Regions from separate parts of the Paenarthrobacter aurescens genome, predicted to be linked through region 1. Evidence: riboswitches for the same ligand, from Rfam matches in the RefSeq annotation. Region 1 holds a riboswitch; the other holds the start of a gene.
What was found. Region 1 has a riboswitch for S-adenosylmethionine ahead of ABI796_RS05120 (hypothetical protein). Riboswitches for the same ligand answer to the same signal wherever they lie in the genome.
Positions count from the first base shown of each region.

Region 2: it holds a riboswitch for S-adenosylmethionine, as region 1 does, so the genes downstream of both, ABI796_RS17545 (DUF1737 domain-containing protein) here and ABI796_RS05120 (hypothetical protein) in region 1, are expected to answer to the same signal.

Region 1 covers NZ_CP157456.1:1,069,713-1,072,915, reverse strand. Annotated here, with positions in the region: gene ABI796_RS05125 (sodium:solute symporter) at 1-1,289, shown strand, start outside; SAM riboswitch class IV at 1,628-1,747, shown strand; gene ABI796_RS05120 (hypothetical protein) at 1,764-2,081, shown strand; gene ABI796_RS05115 (hypothetical protein) at 2,078-2,269, opposite strand; gene ABI796_RS05110 (VIT1/CCC1 transporter family protein) at 2,535-3,203, shown strand, end outside.
Region 2 covers NZ_CP157456.1:3,778,095-3,781,297, reverse strand. Annotated here, with positions in the region: gene ABI796_RS17555 (O-succinylhomoserine sulfhydrylase) at 1-981, opposite strand, end outside; gene ABI796_RS17550 (rhodanese-like domain-containing protein) at 982-1,392, opposite strand; gene ABI796_RS17545 (DUF1737 domain-containing protein) at 1,389-1,655, opposite strand; SAM riboswitch class IV at 1,669-1,780, opposite strand; gene ABI796_RS17540 (SulP family inorganic anion transporter) at 1,864-3,203, opposite strand, start outside.

The DNA of each region.
Region 1 (3,203 bases):
GGCTTGTTGTGGCAATCGGTTCGGGCGTGCTGCTGCTCAGCCTCCTGTTCGCCGGCACCATCCAGAAGCTCAAGATCTACACGGTCTCCCAGATGCTGACCCTCCGCTACGGCAGCACGGCAACGCAGACCTCGGGCATTGTCATGCTGGCGTACACGTTGATGCTGTGCGCTACCTCTACCGGCGCGTACGCCACCATCTTTGTGGTCCTCTTCGGCTGGGAGCGTTGGCTCGCCATCGCAATCGGCGGCGCGATCGTCCTGGTCTACTCCACCATCGGCGGAATGTGGTCCATCACCCTTGCAGACCAGGTCCAGTTCGTCATCAAGACCGTGGGCATCTTCTTCCTCATGCTCCCGTTCGCCCTGAACGCTGCCGGGGGCCTCGACGGCATCCGTGCACGCGTCGATGAGAGCTTCTTTGACATCGGTGGCATCGGCCTCCAGACCATCATCACCTACTTCGTCGTTTACACCCTGGGCCTCCTGATCGGCCAGGACATCTGGCAGCGCGTCTTCACCGCCAAGACCCCCACCGTGGCGCGCTGGGGTGGCGCCACCGCTGGCGTCTACTGCATCCTCTACGGTTTCGCTGGCGCCCTGATCGGCATGGCGGCCAACGTTGCCCTTGCCGGCGTCGAAATCGCTGCCAAGGATGACGTTTACGCCGAGGTGGCCACCCGCCTCCTGCCCATCGGCATTGGCGGCCTGGTGCTCGCCGCTGCTGTGGCCGCCATGATGTCCACCGCCTCCGGTGCACTCATTGCTGCGGCCACCGTGGCCCGCGCAGACGTCATGCCGTTCGTTGCCAGCTGGTTCGGCAAGACGGTGGACACTTCCGACTCCGACAACCCTGAGCACGACGTCAAGGCCAACCGTTACTGGGTCCTCGGGCTGGGAATCGTAGCGATCATCATCGCCATTTCCACCAAGGACGTGGTGGCAGCGTTGACAATCGCCTACGACATCCTGGTGGGTGGCCTGCTGGTGGCCATCATCGGCGGCCTGGTGTGGAAGCGCGGAACAGGCATTGCCGCAGCATGGTCCATGGCTGCCGGTTCAGTGGTAACCCTGGGAACCATGATCATCCTCGAGATCAATGCGGAAGTTCCGCTGGACGGCATCTATGCCAACGAGCCCATCTACTTCGGCCTGATCGCCTCGGCACTGGTGTACGTAGTGGTTTCGCTGGCCAGTAAGCCCACCGATCCGGCCGTCATGAAGGCTTGGACGGACCGTGTGGCCGGAACCCGCGTGGCAGAGGAAGAACTCACCACGCCCGCCCCGTAAGCAAGGGCAAAGAAACAAGCAACGCTCGACGGCGGCGCCTCCCCTTTACGGGGCGGCGCCGCTTTGCGTTGGCGTACTGAGACGCAGAACTCGAGTGGCGTTGCGGGGCCCGCTCTGCGCCCCAAAACAACCACAAACCACGCACACCAGGCCCCACAACACCAGGGGCTCCACGTTGCGGGGCCCGCTCTGCGCCCCAAAACAACCACAAACCACGCAAACCAGGCCCCACAACACCAGGGGCTCCACGTTGCGGGGCCCGCTCTGCGCCCCAAAACAACCACAAACCACGCAAACCAGGCCCCACAACGCAGGGGTGTGGGGTAGGGTGGTCCCAGCTTCAAGAGATGTGGCGCCAAGCTCCGACTTGCCACACGCCAACCCCATGTTCACGGGTGGTTCGGATGAGGAAGCGGCCCGTCCCGGACCAGAGACAACCGAGCGGGCAAGAGCACTCCCCCAAGGAGCAATCCCTTGCCGTACCAAGGCGATACCACCCACCCCGCAAGCACCCCAGCAGCAGTAAGCACCCCAGCTCTAACCGCCGCCGGGACGGTGATGGTGATTCCCGCCGTCGACCTCTTCCTGGGCACGGTGACAATTACTACCAAGGCAGGAACGGAGCACTTCAGATATTCCGAACCGCAGCTGATAGCTCAGGCGCTGGCCCAGGCCGTCCGGCCGACGCGCTGGTGTGTAGCCACGAAGACCCTCACGGTGGCGGTTGCCGGCGCAGGCAAACGCGCAGGCGTGGAAAGGAACTTCGCCCTGAACCACGCACAGCAGCGCTAGATTTCCTCGTCTTCTTCGCGGAACTCTTCGGTCTCGTCAATGGGGACTACGCGTTCGTCGTCCTCAGGTGCGTCTACTTCCTCAACCCAGGGTTCGTCCACTTCCTGGTCCTCGGCGTAGTCGTAGGCCGGGTCGGACTCGATGGTTGTCCGTTCCGGGTAGTTGCCGTGTGATTCGGTGGTGTTCATGATGCAACCTCCGTCTCGTGGGCCTGTTCTCCCAGGCAGTTCAGCCCGTTGACCCGAATGCAGGAATCCAAGGGTGGGAGGCCCCCATTCCCCTGTCCCTCCATCTGAGCACCGGCTCAACCGAGGGTCAAGGAGCCCCGGAAATTACGGTGCGCCGAACATTCCCACTAAGGAATACCGGCCAAAAATCCGCGGGAATAAGCGGTAGTGTGGGGCATGCAATGGGGCCGCTACTACCCCACCCAGCACAGGAGATAAAGTGCAGATGCACCAGGAATCCACCAGTTCGTCGAGCCCCGCTCCGGACCCCACCCCCGATTCGGCAGCAGCCGGGAACGCCGGCACCCCAGCAGCTGCACCGTCGAACGCGGACATCCGCCGCTGGCGCCAGTACCTGGCCGATGAGCGCGCCGAGGCTGCCGTCTACCGTGAGTTGGCCCAGCGGCGTGACGGCGAGGAGCGCCAGATCCTTCTGGCCCTGGCCGAAGCTGAAGGCCGGCATGAGGCCCATTGGCTCAAGCTCCTTGGCGAGCATGCCGGAATGCCCAAGGCAGCATCCACCCGTAGCCAGTTCCTGGGTTTCCTTGCCCGCAACTTCGGCTCGGTTTTTGTGCTCGCGTTGGCTCAGCGCGCCGAGGGCCGTTCCCCTTACGGCACCGAACCTGCAGCAACTCCTGCCATGGTGGCCGATGAACAAATCCATGAAGAAGTGGTCCGTGGCCTTGCCACCCGCGGACGCAACAGGCTTTCCGGGACCTTCCGCGCTGCTGTTTTCGGCGCCAACGACGGCTTGGTGAGCAACCTTTCCCTGGTGATGGGCATGGCGGCAACCGGCGTTCCCAGCCCGGTGGTCCTGATGAGTGGCGTGGCCGGTCTTCTAGCCGGTGCGTTGTCCATGGGCGCGGGCGAGTACGTCTCGGTCCGCTCCCAGCGT
Region 2 (3,203 bases), 1.6 Mb from region 1:
TTTTGCTGACCGCCCGGCCGAGGGGGACAGTTCGAATGTCAGCACCGTGCCGCCCGCCTTCATCTGCTTCGCAGCAAGCTCGTACTGCGGGTGGGACTTGAGCAACGGGTACTTGACCCAGCTGATGGCAGGCTGCTGCTCGAGCCACTCTGCGATCTTCAAGGCGGACGCCGAGCTGTGGTTTACGCGCAGCCCTATTGTCTCAAGGCCCTTGGTCAGCACCCAGGCATTGAACGCGGACAACGAGGGGCCGGTGTGCCGCATGAGTTGCTTGACCGGACCATCAATGAATTCCTTGGTGCCCAGGATCGCGCCGCCCAGGACACGTCCCTGGCCGTCGATGTGCTTGGTACCGGAGTACACGATCACATCGGCGCCCAGCTCACCGCAGCGTTGCAGCAGGGGAGTGGCGAATACGTTGTCCACCACCACGGTGGCCCCGGCGGCATGCGCCAGATCACTGACCGCGGCGATGTCCACGATCTCCTGCATGGGGTTGGAAGGTGACTCGAAAAAGACCGCAGTAGTGGGCTCGGAGAGGGCTTCGCGCCACTGGTCCAGGTCCGGGCCGTCCACGAACACCGTATGGACGCCCCAGCGGGGCAGGATCTCATTGAGGATCACAAAGCAGGATCCGAACAAGGACCGGGCAGCTACCACGCGGTCGCCGGCAGCCAGGAGAGCGCCCAAGGCGGTGAAGACCGCAGACATCCCTGAGGCCGTGGCAAAGCATGCCTCGGTTCCCTCGAGCAGCCGCAGCCGCTCCTGGAACGTTGCGACGGACGGGTTGCCGTAACGGGAGTAGACGAAGCGCTCGTCCTCACCGGTGAAGGCACGCTCGGCCGCAGCGGCGGATTCATAAACGAAGCCTGAGTTCAGGAAAACGGGTTCGGACGTTTCCTGGAAGTTGGTACGGTCAAGGCCACCGCGGACGGCCTGGGTGTCAGGGCTCCAGCCGGCGGCGTCAGGATTGAAGGTCACTTACTCGGTCCCCAGATTCGTAGGCAGGCCACGGTTCTTCCAGCCGTTGACCGTGCGTTCGCCGTAGCGGTCCGGTTCGCCTTCAAAACCTTCCAGGACGTTGTAGGAGGTATAGCCGGCCTGCGTTGCGGCAATCGCGGCGGAGATGGAGCGCTGGCCGGAACGGCACAGGAACACAAGTTCAACTGAATCGTCCTCGGGTGCCTGCTGCCGCAAGTCCTCGATGAAACGGGAGTTGGGGATGCCGCCGGCGAGGTTCCACTGGATGAACAAGGGATCGTTTTCCGTGGCTTTGGTGTCCGGGATTCCGATGTGGGCCCATTCACCCTCGGTGCGGACATCCACCAGGATGGCGCCCTGTTCGAGCTTGGCCCACGCATCGTGCGGGGTCAGGTCACCTGCGTAGCTCATGCGTGGCCCTCGAATGCTTCGTTGTCTTCGTAGTTCTCAAGCTGGTCAACTGCACTGGCCACAGCGGCATCGGCATTGGCGATTGCGGCGGGCAGCACGATCGCTTGGGCCACAATGACGTCCGTGCCATTGAAGGTGGCTGCGGGGCTGCCATGGAGCACGTAGCCCTCGGCCAGGGCGTTGTGGATCCGCTCACAGAAATCACGGGTGTCAGGGCCTGTGATCAGGCGATAGGAAAGTTTTTCTTCAGTGGGTTCAGGCATAGCTGGTGCTCCTCAGTCACGCTTGCAGTTCGAGTTGTCGATACGCCGAGTAGTCACCTGAGGCACCCCGCCGGAGAGAGGGTTGCCGACCAGCAAGTCAGGGCTTTGCGCTGGTACTCATTACTCAAGAAAAACGTAACATCCACGGGCCTCGGGCTGCACTTGCGGGCTGTTGTCCGGCCGTCATGTTGCGTAACCGGCGGCTTCTTCATACTTTGTCCTTCAACTCACGGACGGCGGCACCCACCGTGGGGAAGAAATGGTCGGGCGTGAAACGGGCGGCTGTGCCAAGCCGGATCAACTTGTCCTTGACCGGTCCCTTCAGTTCGGCGAACACGAGGTCCACACCTTTGCTGGCCAGCCACTCGTCCAGCGTGACGAGGTCATCCAGTGCCGTGGTATCAATCCCGGTAATGGGCTCTGCGGCGAGAATAACGTGGGTAACCGGTGCTGAATTCCCCTCCGGGGCTTCGTCAAACTGTTCGCGGACGAAGGCGGCCAGAACCTGCCCGTTGCCGAAGAAGAGAGGCGCATCAAAGCGGAGGATCAGGAGTCCGGGGATGCGGGCGCCATCAGGATGCCGCTCGAGGTCGTGGTACCCGGGGAGCCCGTCTTCAGCTCCGAGTTCTGTCCGGTACGGATCCCAGGCCCTGCGGACAAAGTCCAGAAGTGCCAAGGCTATGGCCACCACGATTCCCTGCAGCACACCGACGGTAAGGACTCCCAAGAATGCCGCCAGCATCACCACTGATTCGCTGCGGCTCAGGCTGAGGAGCCGTCTGACGCCGGAAGGGTCAGCCAAGGCAATAGCAGCGGCAATGACCACCGCGGCCAGCGTTGCCGAAGGCAGGTATCCGGTAACCCCGGGTGCCAGGAGCATGAAGGCAAGGACCAGCACGGCACCAACCACCCCGGTCATCTGGGATTTGGCACCGGCGTCCACCGCCACAGGGGTGCGGGAGGTGCTGCCGGAGATGGGGAATCCGCCCAGCAGTCCGGTGGCCGTGTTGGCTGCCCCCAGCGCAGCCATCTCCCTGTTGCCCGAGACTTTCTTTCCTTCCTTGGCTGCCAGCGACTGGGACAGGACACCGGTGTCCGCGAAGGCCATAAGGGCAATGCCTGCGGCTGCGGGAAGCAGCGCCAGAGCATCCGCCCAGCCGATTCCTCCGAGCGCCGGCATTGGAAGCCCCTGAGGCAGGACGCCGGTGACCTTGACGTCGTCGTCCAGGCCCAAAACAGCTGTGGCAACGCACGAGCCAACCACCGCCAGCAGGACGCCCGGCACTTTCCATTTCAGGAGTCGCGGGATCCAAATGAGGGCAAGTGAACCGACGCCCAACAGCAGCGCAGCGATGTTGACCTCCCCGCCCAGCAATCCGGTGGTGACCTTTGCAAGCTTCTGCCAGATATCGCCGTCGGCCTCTATCCCCAGAAACGCCGGAAGCTGCGATAACGCCACCAGCAACGCGATTCCATTCAGGTACCCGAGCCTGATGGGTTTGGACAGCAGCCCGGTGATGGCGCCCAGTTTCAGCGCTGAGCCGGCGA